DNA from 2 places in the Pontibacterium sp. genome. Region 2 is predicted to be linked to the other one. Evidence: predicted binding sites of a transcription regulator. Region 2 holds the regulator's gene; the other holds the start of a gene.
The links. Region 2 encodes PhoB, which activates phosphate uptake and scavenging genes when phosphate is short. Its sites were predicted from a motif close to TGTCATANNNNTGTCANA; they were not measured.

Region 1: a site for PhoB is predicted at 3,645-3,662, ahead of ABYW01_RS02850 (TIGR00153 family protein). Genes of this name have one in related genera too.

Annotation. Positions count from the first base shown of each region.
Region 1 covers NZ_JBFGYC010000024.1:9,546-17,143, reverse strand. The annotation lists partial or broken gene glnE (bifunctional [glutamate--ammonia ligase]-adenylyl-L-tyrosine phosphorylase/[glutamate--ammonia-ligase] adenylyltransferase) at 1-2,254, opposite strand, end outside; gene ABYW01_RS02855 (inorganic triphosphatase) at 2,405-3,538, opposite strand; gene ABYW01_RS02850 (TIGR00153 family protein) at 3,711-4,391, shown strand; gene ABYW01_RS02845 (inorganic phosphate transporter) at 4,420-5,685, shown strand; gene argE (acetylornithine deacetylase) at 5,930-7,084, shown strand; gene argA (amino-acid N-acetyltransferase) at 7,081-7,598, shown strand, end outside.
Region 2 covers NZ_JBFGYC010000006.1:19,743-27,340, forward strand. The annotation lists gene phoU (phosphate signaling complex protein PhoU) at 1-418, shown strand, start outside; gene ABYW01_RS00990 (diguanylate cyclase domain-containing protein) at 557-2,068, shown strand; gene ABYW01_RS00995 (DUF1415 domain-containing protein) at 2,099-2,683, opposite strand; gene ABYW01_RS01000 (chorismate lyase) at 2,807-3,346, shown strand; gene ubiA (4-hydroxybenzoate octaprenyltransferase) at 3,374-4,261, shown strand; gene phoB (phosphate regulon transcriptional regulator PhoB) at 4,393-5,088, shown strand; gene phoR (phosphate regulon sensor histidine kinase PhoR) at 5,097-6,428, shown strand; gene cysZ (sulfate transporter CysZ) at 6,503-7,279, opposite strand; gene ABYW01_RS01025 (hypothetical protein) at 7,286-7,498, opposite strand.

The DNA of each region.
Region 1 (7,598 bases), on a different contig from region 2:
GCTGCCCCAGACGGGTGAAGAACACGGAGTTAGCGATCTGTTTGCCACCATCAGTGAACAGGTTAGGATCTGCATTGTGCACAAACACCAAATCCAGATCCGAGCCGTAGGACAACTCAATTCCCCCGACTTTGCCGTACCCCACCACGATGAAGTTCGGATCACACGGCACACCCGGAGACTTCATCGGCACGCCATGCTTTTCTGACAGATTGCGCCAGGCGATCTCCAGCACCACGTTCAACACGGCCTCTGCGGTCCAGGTCAGGTAATCGCTGACTTTCATCAATGGCAGCGCGCCGGTGATCTCAGAAGCCGCTACACGCAGTGTCACCGCATTCTTGAAATAACGCAGCGCTTCCATCAACTGCTCGGTGTCTTCTTCCGGGATGCGCAACAGCTGCTGACGCAACTCATTGCTGATCTGGCCTTTATCCGGCGGCGTGTACAACGTCCGCTGATCGATCAACTCGTCCAACAGAATCGGCTGTTTCGCCAATTTTTCAGAGAACCACTCACTGGCAGAGCACAGACGGACCAACTGCTTCAGTGCGCCCGGATTTTCCGCCAGCAGCACCAGATAGGCAGACCGGCGCAGTACCGCGCTCACCAATGTCAGGACGCGTGATAAGGTTTCTGTCGCATTATCGGTACGCGACACCTCTGCCAGCAAGGTAGGCAATACGGCTCTCAGACGCTCCATACCGATCTGCTGAAGCATCTGCACGGTACGTGACCGATACAGATCCACCAGCTGCTTATAGGCCGCCTCAGCGTTGTCATAGCCCTTTTCTGCAAGGAAGATAATCCCTTGTTCCTGATTCAGAGCGCCGTCCCACAGCTCCAGCCACTCCTCTGCGGCATTTTCCGTCTGCCCCTCTTCCTGCTCTTCTGCAGGCGCAATAACATCCGCAAAATGACGGCGCACATTGGCACGATGAGCTTCCAGCTGATCATAGAACGCATCCCACTGCTCAAAACCCATGCTGTACGCCAGACGCAGCTGCTCCTTGTCATCCATCGGCAGCTCCTGTGTCTGCCTGTCCGCCACTGCCTGAATCGCGTGCTCGGCATTGCGCAGGAACTCATAGGCATTCAGCAGGTCATCTACCGCTTCCTGTGGCATACCAACGGAATCAGGTAACAGTGGCAGGATGTTACAGAGTTCGCGTTGCTGCAGACGGCTATCACGACCACCGCGGATCAGCTGGAACGCCTGTGCGATAAACTCAACTTCGCGAATACCGCCTGAGCCGAGTTTTACATTTTGCTCCCGCCCTTTACGACGAACTTCGCGGTTGATCATCTCCTTCATTTCACGCAGAGACTCAAACGCACTGAAGTCGATATATTTGCGATAAACAAAGGGGCGCAAGCGCTGCATCAACTGCGCCCCGGCCTTTTTGTCACCGGCAACGATACGCGCCTTAATCATGGCGTAGCGTTCCCAGTCACGCCCCTGTTCCTGATAGTACAGCTCCATCGCATCAAAGCTGGCTGCCAGCGGAGACGCCGACCCAAACGGACGCAAACGCATATCAACGCGGAATACAAAACCATCCACGGTCATATTATCCAGCGCCTGAATCAGTTTTTTGCCTACGCGGATAAAGAAGTCCTGATTCTCCAGGCACTTTTTCTCGCCATCCGTCTGACCGTTTTCCGGGAACGAGAAGATCAGATCGATATCGGAGCTCAGATTGAGTTCATTCGCGCCCAGCTTACCCATACCCATCACAACCAGGCGTTGTTGCTCTTTTTCACCGCTCTCGCCGATACCATAAGGTGTGCCCCAGCGTTCACACGCCGAATCATATAACCAGTTCAACGCACCATCGATACAGGCGTCTGCCATCAAAGACAGGTCACGGGTGGTTTCACGCATATCCGCGCGGCGGGTCAGATCACGCCAGATAATGCGTACCTGTTCGCGGTTACGGAACAAACGCAACTCACGATGCAGATCGTTTTCGGCGTCAATGTCGGATAAACGCTGTGTCAGCGCAGTTTCGTAATAGTCAGGCTCGTAACTGCGGTGCAAATCACCGCTGGTGAGCAGGTCCTGTAACAGGACGGGAGAGCGACTGAGTTGCTCAGATACAAAATCACTGCCTACGCTCACACGCGTCAGCTCAGTCAAAAGTTCGGGGGATACCCCTTCTACTGCGTTAAGTTTGTCTTCAAAACGCTGCCAGTTTTGCTCCAGCAGGGGGTGTAGTGACTCGGTTACCGTATCGGTTAGCGCTGTGTACATGGTCCGTTTGCTCTCCCAAAAGAGTCCAAACCGGGCCATATCAGATCAAAGCCCGGCGAGTTCAGCTGTACCGGCAGGCGATACAACCAAAATGCTCACCGGACATGACCCCAGCCTATCAAATCTCTACAGCTGAGGTCATGAGCTTTGTCACGCCAGATTCAATCTTCGTTGCGCACGCTGCTGGTGTTCCTCACTCCAGCGTGTTCGCCAACTCAATGAAACCAGCTGCAAACCGATCTGCAGGGCGATCTGCCCCAGACCCACGGTCTGTAACAGCACCTCCATACGATCTTCCGCTTTTTTCTGCGCTTCCTGCTGCCACGCCTGACCATTGCCGTTCATCAGACCCGCAGTACGATGCCAAGCATCCACATCGCGTAACTGGCGAATCAGCTTTGTCAGCAACGGGTCCAGATCACCTTCAGGGTCAGCCGGAATGATATCGCTGAAGCTTTCGTACAGCCCACCGATGTTGCGCAATGACTCCAGCGCCAACGTCACATACTGCCAGTCACGGGTAAACTGCCAGGCTTCCAGATACTGCGGCCAGAGCATCAGTTCACGCTGCAACATCTGACAGAACGCCAGCTCCAGCGTCGCATCTTCGACAAAGCTCTGTTCAGGCTCACGCACCTGATAACTCTCAGGCGCGCAGAGTCGATACCCGCGCTGTGCTTTGCTGACATCAGAACTCAGCAGTGGAATCTGCTGCCCCAGCTCCAGCGCAACCTGAAACAGGCCTGCTGGGCTGCCCGCCATCAATTCCAGCTCAAGCTCACAGATTTCGTCGTGTTTGCGCTCTTCACCCTGCCCGATCCATGCCTGGCCGCGATCCAGTGCAATCTCGATCAGTAAACGCTCACCATCATCACCAACACCATCATACAGCCAGGTATTACGCATAAAGTCCGTGGCAAAGACCGGCTTGATCCGCGCCAGTAATGCCGGATCGTTTAACGCAGCTGGCCATTCGGTTTGCTTCAGCAGTTCAAAGTCCAGTTCAGGCTGATCAACATACCACTCCCACTCAGCGCGCTGATGCAAACCACCTTCAGCCTTACCACTGGTTTTCAGCGTCTGGATATAGCGGCCCTCTTTCTCACGGATGCGCAGTGCTACCCGCTCCCGCGTCAGATCCTGTTCCGGCGTGTCAAAATAGATATTTTTCAACGCCTTAGCGCCCTGATCTATCACCTGCGGAGACTGAAACAACGGCTGCTGCTTCAGAGACTCAATGTGGTGTCGACTGACACTCAGTTTTAACTCGATTTCTTTCGCCATAACCCACAGTTTCCTTCTACTTCAGGCGACAGTCTAACCCAGTCTTGGGTCCAAATTCGATTTGCGTCAGTTTGATGTCAATTTCATGAATATTTCGTGTATATACAACTACAAACATATGACAGGCCACTTTATACTGGCGCGCAAATTTTACACTCACAGGTTAACGCCCATGGTAACCAATAATCCGATCTTGCAGATGTTTGCGCGCTCGCCGTTTAAGCCGATGCAGGAACACATTGCAAAAGCACAGGAATGTGCCTCAGAGCTAATTCCATTTTTCGAAGCGGTAAAAGCTGATGACTGGGAAACTGCTTCTCAGGTACAGCACCGTATCGCAACGTTGGAAGGCGAAGCTGATGTAATGAAAAAGGAGGTTCGCCAACACCTGCCTAAGAGCATCTTCCTGCCGGTACCCCGTACGGACCTGCTGGAACTGCTGCGCATGCAGGACAAGATCGCGAACCGTGCCAAGGATATTGCGGGCCTGATGCTCGGTCGCCAGATGGCAATACCGGAACCGATTCAACCCCACATGACTGATTTCGTCCGCGCAGCCCTCAGTACGTCGGAAAAAGCACTGGTTGCTCTGAATGAACTGGATGAACTGCTGACCAGTGGTTTCAGTGGTCATGAAGTCGATCTGGTCGAGAAGATGATCGGTGAACTGGATGATCTGGAGCACCGCACCGATGAACTGGAACGCGGCATCCGTTTCGAACTGTTCCAGATCGAAAAAGATATGAACCCGATTGATGTGATGTTCCTGTATCAGATCATTAACTGGATCGGTGATCTGGCGGATCGCGCGCAGCAGGTTGGCAGCCGTTTACAGCTGCTGATGGCTCGTTAATTCTTAAGTTTTTTCAGGATTATTCCTCATGGATATCATCGCTCAGTATGGTGACACGATTGTCATCCTTGCGTGTATTTTTGGTTTCTTCATGGCTTGGGGTGTTGGCGCAAACGACGTCGCAAACGCCATGGGCACCTCGGTTGGTTCTAAAGCACTGACCCTGAAACAGGCGATTATCATCGCCATCATGTTCGAATTCGCCGGTGCATACCTGGCAGGTGGTGCAGTAACCGCCACCATTCGTAAAGGGATTATCGACCCCGCACTGCTCTCCGGTACACCTGAACTACTGGTCTTCGGTATGATGGCGGCATTGCTGGCAGCGGGTACATGGCTGCTCGTCGCGACTTACTTTGGCTGGCCGGTCTCTACGACACATACGATTGTCGGCGCGATTGTAGGCTTTGCAGCCGTGGGGATTTCTGCTGATGCGGTTAACTGGGGCAAAGTCGCTAAGATCGTTGCGAGCTGGGTGGTCTCTCCTCTGACCGCCGGGGTCATATCGTTCTTCCTCTTCCGAACGGTGCAGAAGCTGATACTCGACACCGAAGATCCATTTAAGAACGCGAAGAAATATATCCCGTTCTACATCTTCATGGTGGGCTTTATCATCGCGATGGTGACCTTTACTAAAGGTCTGAAGCACGTTGGGCTTGATCTGAGCTGGGGTCAGAGTGCACTTATCTCCATCGTATTTGGTCTCTTCACCATGTTTATCGGCACCATGATGCTGAAGAAGATCCAGCCCAATGCGGATGCGGATCGAGAATACCATTTCTCCAGTGTTGAGAAACTGTTCGGCATCCTGATGATGTTCACCGCGTGTGCAATGGCTTTCGCCCACGGTTCTAACGATGTTGCGAACGCTGTAGGTCCTCTGGCTGCGATTGTCGGTGTTGTATCTGCTGGCGGTGAAGTGCTGCAGAAGTCCGCCATGCCAGCATGGATTTTGCTGCTGGGTGGCGCAGGTATCGTTGCCGGTCTGGTGACGTACGGCCATAAAGTTATCGCAACTGTTGGTAACAACATTACCGAGCTGACACCAAGCCGTGGCTTTGCTGCAACGCTGGCCGCTGCAACGACTGTGGTTGTGGCATCTGGCACCGGTCTGCCGATCTCCACGACTCACACTCTGGTCGGCGCTGTACTGGGTGTAGGTATCGCGCGTGGTATGGCTGCACTGAACCTGCGTGTCGTCGGCACGATTTTCGTATCCTGGGTTGTAACCCTGCCTGCGGGTGCGGGTCTGGCAATCATGTTCTTCTTTATGTTCAAAGGCATGTTTAGCTAATACCCCGTTGAGCAGACGGTACCGAGTGCCGTCTGCTCCTTTAGGTTTTCCCTTCTTCAAACTTCCCTTCTGCCTCCTCAAATCCTTTTTCTTTCCTGTCGCTCTCCGCACACGAATCTAAGACTTTTCACCGACCAGCGTAGACCCTCGTCCCTGATGGTTGCACAATAAGGTATTCCATACGGACGCCCACCCATGTTTGCTGTCATGGGGATGGTCATATAACAAGAAGAACGGAGACTCCATGTCCAACCATCAATGCCCCGATATTGTTACGATGCTTGCCGAACTGATTGCCAGTCCATCGGTCAGCTGTACCAACCCCAGCCTTGATCAAAGCAACCTCGACGTCATCGAAAAGCTGGAAACCTGGTTATCCAATCTGGGCTTCAAAACCGAAGTCATGCCCATTCCGGGGGCGCCCAATAAAGCGAACCTGATCGCCACACTGGGCAGTGGTCCGGGGGGACTGGTCCTGTCAGGCCATACCGATACAGTGCCTTACAACGATGAACTCTGGGCCAGTAATCCGTTCCGATTGACCGAAAAAGATAATCGGTTCTACGGGCTGGGTACCTGCGACATGAAAGGTTTTTTCCCACTGGCAATTACCGCGGCGAAAAAATTCCTCGAACAGCCTCTGCAGCAACCGCTGATTATTCTCGCCACGGCGGATGAAGAAAGTTCGATGAACGGCGCACGTGCGCTGGCAGAAGCCGGCAAACCGAAAGCGCGCTATGCAGTCATCGGTGAGCCAACAGGATTGCGTCCGGTGTACATGCACAAAGGCATGATGATGGAGAGCATTCGCATCAAAGGCAGCGCAGGTCATTCTTCTGATCCCTCTCTGGGCGCCAACGCGCTGGAAGCGATGCACTCTGTATTGGGCAAGCTGATCGACTTTCGTCAGGAACTTCAGCGGGACTACAGCAACAGCAACTTTACCGTTAGCGTACCGACGCTGAATCTGGGCTGTGTGCACGGCGGAGATAACCCTAACCGGATCTGCGGCCACTGTGATCTCGAATACGATCTGCGCCCACTGCCGGGCATGAACCTCAATAATTTACGTGAAACGGTCGCGCAGCGCGTTAAACCGCTGGAACAGGAGTTCGGCGTACAGATCACCTCTGAATCACTGTTCCCGGGCATTCCGCCGTTTCAGAATGACGCCAGCTCTGAACTGGTACAAACTGCCGAAAAGCTCACGGGCTATACGGCCCAAAGTGTGGCATTTGGCACTGAAGCACCGTTCCTTCAAGATCTGGGCATGGATACGATTGTCATGGGACCTGGATCAATTGATCAGGCACACCAACCAGACGAGTATTTGGCTTTTGACCAGATTAAGCCTACAGTTGCGATATTAGAGCAAATGATCGCCAAGTACTGCCTGTGATAAACGATATAAAACAATACGTTAACTGGTTCCGCCACTCATCGCCGTACATCAATACACATCGGGGTAAAACCTTTGTGCTGATGCTGGGTGGCGAAGCCGTGGCCAGCCCCAACTTCGACCACATCGTCCATGACATTGCGCTGCTGAATAGTCTCGGCGTAAGACTGGTGTTAGTGCACGGCTCGCGTCCACAAATTGAGACCCGTCTGGCCCAACAAGGGCTGAAACCACAACTGCATCATCACCGCCGCGTCACCGATGCTGAGACGCTGCGCTGTGTGATTGAGGCCGCGGCCTCGGTGCGCACCGAGATAGAAGCACGGCTGTCGATGGGCTTGTCCAACACCCCCATGCACGGTGCCCGTATCCGTGTTGTGTCGGGCAACTTTGTGACTGCGCGTCCGGTCGGCGTTGATGACGGCGTGGATCTGGGACATACCGGTGAGGTTCGCCGGGTCGACAGCGAAGCGATCAATCAACATCTGGATCAGGGCAATATCGTCCTGCTATC
Region 2 (7,598 bases):
TGGCGATGAAGCCAGCCGCATCTGTCGCCACGCCATTGATCTGGCCGACGATGGCAACTCCCAGCGCGGTTATCAGGAAGTCCGTCACATCGGCAATCTGGTCCGTGAAATGGTGAAAGATGTACTGACCGCCTTTGCCCGCAGCGATACTGAACTGGCATACCGTGTAGCTAAACAGGACAAAGCTGTGGATCAGGAATACCGCACGGCCATGCGTTCCCTGATCACTTACATGATGGAAGATCCTCGTGCGATCTCCAGCAGCCTGAACGTGATCTGGGTACTGCGCAGCCTGGAACGCATCGGTGACCATGCCTGCAATATGGCTGAGCATCTGGTGTATCTGGTCAGTGGTCAGGATGTCCGTCACGCCTCGTTGAAAGAGATGAAAGAGGCCGCTCAGCAGAGCGAAGGATAAGCCTAAACATTGCAGCGCCCGCCCCCCAGCGTTTACCCGACTAGCCATTCGGGTAAACGCTCGTTTTATTACTGGACTTGCCACCCATCACTTGTGGTAACTTTGCCCTAGTGCTGTGTTAACACTCAGGGAACCAACATGCTGCAATACGTGGTCTACGCCGATCTGAACTGCCCTTTCTGTTATGCCATGCAGGAACAACTGCACGCTATGGACCTGCTAGAACAGGTTGACTGGCGGTTGATCGAACATGCCCCCGATATCAGCGTATTTAATGCGACGCCCGAGAGTCAGGCTGAATTGGCCAGCGAAGTATTTACCGTGCGCAGCCGTGCACCTCAGGTACAAGTCGCACTGCCTCCCCTGCGAAGCGACAGCCGCTTTGCCATTCTGTGTGTTATTGCCGCCCGCGAAATCGACGAAGTTAAAGCGCTCGACCTACTGACCAACCTCTACCGCGCACTCTGGATTGAAGGCAAAGATATCAGCTCTACTGCCGTGATCTACGACTGCATTGTGGAAGCTGGCCTTCCGGGTGAGCTATCGATCGAAGAAAACCATGAACTGTGCCTGCAGAACTGGCAGCAGCAATGGGAACGTGGCAGCTACAACCTGCGTATTCCGGTACTGACCACCGATAGTGATGAACGCACATTGCTCGGACTGCCCAGTCAGGAACATATCAGTGCATTCTTTGGCGGAGAACAGCCGCCGGGGCCGGTTGGCAGCTTTGATCAGTGCCATGGGCGTGATCAGCAAACCATCGCCTTTTACGGACACGACGGCGTACAGTCGATCTGGAACGTCATTGCATCGGTGCGTGAAGACTACAACATCCTGCTACCGGCATCGGTACAAGAACTGCGCGGCATGCTCAATAAGCCCGGAGAAACACCGGATCTGATTCTGCTGAACAGTATCAATCACTGGCAACAGATGCTGGAAGATACGACGGAGATCGTGCATCAGGCATCGGAGAGCCATACCCCTGTCGCACTGGTTGGCGATACCTTGTCTGATGCGGACGAGATCAAAGTGTACGAAACCGGCGCAGCCGATTATCTGGTCAAAGACCGGGCCAGCGGTATTCTCAAAGCCCGTATCCGTACTTTGCTGCTGCTTAAACGCAGCCATGACCTGCTGGAACGGGCCGCCCGCATTGATGGCCTGACCCAGATCTACAACCGCCGCGAGTTTGAGCGTAGCCTGGAAGTTGAGTGGCTGCGCGGCCAACGTTCGAAGCAGCCTCTGAGCCTGATCATGCTGGATGTGGACCACTTTAAAGACTACAACGATCATTACGGTCACCTCACCGGCGACGGCTGCCTGCAGCATGTCGCGACCGCTATTACCGAGAGCGTGAAACGTGCGCAGGATATGGTCTGCCGCTTTGGCGGTGAAGAGTTTGTTGTGCTGCTGCCGGAAACCGATCAGCAAGGCGCAGAAGTGCTGGCGGAGAAAATCCGTAAAACCGTGGAAGATCTGGCGATTGCCCACACCAAGTCATCCGCAGCCGAATGTGTCACCATCAGCTTGGGAATTGCCAGCCTGAATCCCGCTGACAACAGCAGTCCGCGGGATCTGATTCAGATTGCAGATGATGCCCTGTACAAAGCGAAGAATAACGGTCGTAACTGCGTCGCCAGTTAGTCCAGATGTAAAATCAGCAATAGAACGGGGTTAGTCGCGGATGTAATCCGCATACGGCGGATAACGCTCGATTAACCCTTCCCGTCCCAACTTCTGCATCAACGACATATTGCGCTCCGGAATGTCATCCGGATCACCATAATTCATCAATACCCGCGTCATCATGCCTTCGCGAATCAGGTGGAAACAGGGAAATGGGGAGCGATTGGTCCAGTTGGTAATATCGTTCGCGGAGACCCCGGCAAACTGATAGTGGGGATGGAAACTCGCCAGCTGAAAGACACCGCCCAGCCCTGAGCGGTCCAATAAGCCCTGCAATATATCCAGCATATCCAAGTACTGCTCGAAATCCGGTAACGCATTCGGCGTCACCAGCAAAGTCGTTGCCAGCTCATCCTCTTCACTCGCCTGAATACGGTCCAGTTCAGCGAGAAATGCCTGAATCACCGCCTCATCTTTATCACCTTGTTCAACGGCATAGTGAATCGTTGCTTGCTTCACCACAGGCGCAGCAAATGGACAGAGATTAAGGCCCACCACCATCGACTCGACCCACTGACGGGTAAGTGCTTCGGCATTTTCAGGACAATACTTGAGTGAGTGTCTGGTATTCATAGCGGCGATGCTACCTGATGGTCCCCAACAGGCAAAGGCCAGATCGCCAGAGAGTTGACGTACAGCAGACTTTTGCGCCCTGCCGGTGATAACATACGCGCAGATTTTGAAGGAAATATTGCTGTGCCTATAGCCCGAGCTCTGACTCAACCTAACTTTGATACCCGCTGGAGCTCCCTGCGTCGCCCCAGTATGACACAGGCGCCACAGGCATGGCGTAGCTGGCTGACCGACTCAGGATCACTGACAAAGCGCCTGATTGAGCTGAGCAAGGGCGACTTCCGGGTTGAGGTTGTCAGTCAGGGTTGGCAACGACCCACGCGGTCTGAAGCAAAAGCCTTACGGATGAACAGCCGCGAAAACGCACTGATCCGCGAAGTTCAATTGATCGGCCAGGGACAGCCGTGGGTTTATGCACGTACCATTGTGCCTGCTACCACCCTGACCGGACGTCAGCGGACGTTAAAGTTACTGGGCAACCGTTCACTGGGGTCAATGCTGTTTACCGATCCCACGATGCGCCGGGGTCCACTGCAAATCAGCCGCTTACGTTTGCAAGATAAAAGGACCGATGTTTGGGCCCGTCGCTCACTATTCTATCTATCCGATAAACCGTTGCTGGTCTGCGAGGTTTTTCTGCCCGCCCTGCAACAGGTAAAATAGGCTCACCAACCACAAGAAGCAGCCCATATGCAGTCACAGGCACAGCAACCCTTCAGCTTAAAAGAGAAGTTATCCGCTTACGTTCAACTGATGCGGATGGACAAACCCATCGGTACCTACCTGGTATTGTGGCCAGCGCTGTGGGCACTGTGGATTGCCGCTGAAGGCATCCCTGACCTGAAGCTACTGTTTATCTTCACACTGGGTGCTTTTCTGACCCGTTCAGCGGGCTGTGCTATCAATGACTTTGCCGACCGCAAAGTCGATGGTCATGTTAAACGCACCGCTCAACGCCCCATTCCGAGTGGCCGGGTGACGCCGAAAGAGGCTGTTATGCTGTTCAGCGGCATGATGTTGCTGGCGTTTATATTGGTGCTATTTACCAACTGGCAGACGGTGTTGCTCTCCTTCGGTGCTGTCGCGCTGACCGCGGTTTACCCGTTTATGAAACGTTACACCCATCTCCCTCAGGTAGTCCTGGGTGCAGCGTTTGCCTGGGCCGTGCCGATGGCCTTCAGTGCCGTCACAGGCACTGTGCCTTGGTATGCATGGTTGATCTATGCCGCCACACTGCTTTGGACCGTGGCGTACGATACGCTCTATGCGATGGTAGATCGCGATGATGACCTGAAGATCGGTGTGAAATCGACCGCTATTCTATTTGGGGATGCGGATAAACTGATCGTCGCCATCCTGCAAATGATCACGTTGGCTCTGCTCATCGGGCTGGGTCTGCATCTGCAGCTATCCGTCTGGTTTTTCGCAGGACTGACAGGGGCCGCTGCCCTCTTTATCCGACAGCAATATCAGGTTCGCCACCGCGAACGCGATCCCTGCTTCCAGGCCTTTCTCAATAATCACTACGTCGGTTTGATTATCTTTGCGGGTATTTTTGCGCACTATCTGAGTGCGTAAAGCCACTGATCAGGCTAGATTTTTACTTTATATGCCTCTACGCGATGGAAATACGATCAACGTCATATTAGTGTAACAATATTGTCTTGTAATGATGCGGTCTTTAAACAACCCTGAATGAGGCAGACGTCATGTCTTCTACGAAAAAGGTGCTGATCGTTGACGACGAAGCGCCAATTCGCGAAATGATCGCAGTCGCACTGGAAATGGCCGGTTACGAATGTCTTGAAGCGGAAAACGCTAACCAGGCACACGCACTGATCGTAGATAACAAACCGGATATGGTCCTGCTGGACTGGATGATGCCCGGTACCAGTGGTGTCGACTTCGCCCGCCGCTTACGCAAAGATGAGATGACCGCCGATATGCCGATCATCATGCTGACGGCAAAAGGTGAGGAAGAGAATAAAATCAAAGGACTGGAATCCGGAGCGGATGATTTTATTACGAAACCCTTCTCCCCCCGTGAGCTGGTTGCACGCCTGAAAGCCGTATTGCGCCGCACGACACCTAAAGGTGTAGAAGAACCGGTTTCTGTGGATGGCTTGACGCTGGACCCAGTCTCGCATCGTGTCAGCGCAGAGGGAAATCCCATTGATCTGGGTCCGACCGAATTCCGCCTGTTGCAGTTCTTTATGACCCATCAGGACCGCGCTTATTCCCGCAGCCAGTTGCTGGACATGGTCTGGGGTGGCAACGTCTACGTTGAAGAACGTACCGTCGATGTACACATCCGTCGCCTGCGTAAAGCACTGGGCGAGCGTCATGATTACCTGGTACAGACCGTTCGTGGTACCGGCTACCGCTTCTCGATCAACGTGGCCTGAGGTTAAGCATGCAGCGTAACCACCACTCAATGCTCAGTAATCTGTTCCTGTTCTCAGGTTTGGGGTTGCTTGTGGGGTTCGTATTCGGTTATCCCCCTGAGTTTCTTGCCGCCGGGCTCTTTATCTGGGCTCTGTTGCAGGTCAAACAATTTGGTCGCCTAACCGAATGGTTACATCGCGATAAATCCAGCGAAGAGCCCCCTGAGTACACTGGGCATTGGGGCGAGCTGTTTGATGAACTATCCCGCCAGCAAAAACGCACCGCCGCGCGCGAAGTGTTCCTGCGCAGTGTGATCAACCGCTTTCAACAATCCTCCGCCGCGCTGAATGATGGCATTGTGATCATCAACGCACAGGATAACCTGGAGTGGTGGAACCGATCTGCTGAACGTTTACTCGGCTTCAAAGCAGCCGCGGATCGCGGTAAACCGGTCATGAACCTGCTGCGTGATCCTCGTTTTATCCGCTACTACAAGCGCGATAGCTATGAGGACCCGCTCCAGCTGCCATCGCCGATCAACCACAATCGGGAATTGCAGTACCAGATCACCCGCTTCGGCGCGGGAGATCGCCTGCTCGTTGCCCGCGACATCACGCAGATGCTGCGCCTTGAACAAACCCGTCAGGATTTCGTCGCCAACGCCTCTCACGAGCTGCGTACGCCATTGACAGTCATTCTGGGGTATCTGGAAACCTTCCTTGATCATGACCTGCCACGCCCACTGCAACGCGGTATGAACCAGATGCAACAACAAGCCCGTCGGATGCAGAGTCTGGTATCCGATCTTTTGCTGTTGTCTCGTCTGGAGGCCAGTCGACAAGTCTCGGACGAACACCCGGTACAAGTCCAAAGCCTGATCCAGAATATCTATGAAGCGGCCACCGAACTGTCTCGCGACAAAGGCCATACCTTTGAGCTGGAACTTGATCAGCAACATGACCTGCTGGGTCAGGAGATCGAGCTCCACAGTGCGTTCTCTAATCTGGTCTACAACGCAGCACGATATACGCCGCAGGACGGACATATTACGATCCGTTGGTGGGTTGATAAGGACGGCGGCCATTTCTCCGTCACTGATGATGGTATCGGTATCGATGCCATGCATATCGCCCGGCTGACCGAGCGTTTCTATCGCGTTGATGAAAGCCGCTCGTCCGAAAGTGGCGGCACAGGTCTGGGGCTGGCCATCGTCAAACATGTGTTGTCACGACACGGTGGCAACCTGACCATTCGCAGTAAAAAAGGCGAAGGCAGCACCTTCACCTGTCACTTCCCGCTGGAGTATCTGATACGGGTATCCGTCAGCGACAATGATGACGATTTGGAGGATGTGGGCTGAACCCACAGATCGGATACGAAAAAGGCGTATTCCAGTCATGGAATACGCCTTTTTATTGCCAACCTAGTCAACGCTTAATGATCAAGCTTCGGCTGCTCAGGACGCGTTTCATTTCCATAGTGCCCCTCAACATGCTCTTCTACCCAGTAGCAGGTCGCACCAATGACGGCTGCGGGCATCAGGATCAGGTTAACGACCGGTATCATCATCCCTAGCTGTACCAAACCACCAAAACCCACCGATGTCATACGCTTAGCCTTCAGCAGCAGTTTCATCTGCTTAAAGCTGACTTTGTTGTTATCCATCGGATAATCGCAATACTGAATCGCCATCATCCAGGCCCCGAACAGGAACCATAATACAGGCGCGATAATATTCAGCACTGGTATAAAAGAAAGCACCAGCAACGCGAGGAAACGCGGCAGATAATACGCCAGCTTAGAGAGTTCGCGGCCGACGGCGCGTGGAATCAGTGCCAATACAGCCTGCCAACCTTCATCGGTGACGACTTCCCCTCTCAGGCTTTTCTCCACTTTCTCAGAGAGGAAACCGTTAAAAGGTGCTGCAATTAGATTCGCCACCAGCGTGAAGCTGTAATAAACCACCAGCAACACCAGCAGTGCAAACAGCGGCCACAGCAGCCAGCTCAGGAACGATGCCCACTCTGGCAGGAACCCCAGCCAGTAATCAACCCAGACGTCAAACTGCGACATCAGGAGCCAGATCGCACCCACAAACAGCAGGATATTGACCATTAATGGCACCAGGACAAAGGGACGGATCGCCGGATCCGGCAGCATCTTCAGTCCCTGAATCAGATATCCGGCACCTCGAACGGGATTACCTTTCATGTGTTTTTAACCCATAAAGAATGCGATTAGACGCATCGCTACTGCTACGACCATCATGCTCAGCCCGGCACGGTTCACCTTAAACTCAACTTCATTAAAGTTAGCCGTTGGCTGCCAGAACATGACAACCGACTTAAAATCTTTGGTCCGTCCTGCATAAAGCCCCAGCGATACCAGAAAAACAACCAGCCCGCCCCAGAACAGAAATTCTTCAATCATAGCCAGATACATCATACTCGCCTTACTTTCTGCTAAGTTTCTAAAGGCATTAAGCCTAACAAAAATTAGACAATACGGCTGCAATCCCTAGGTCCAAAGA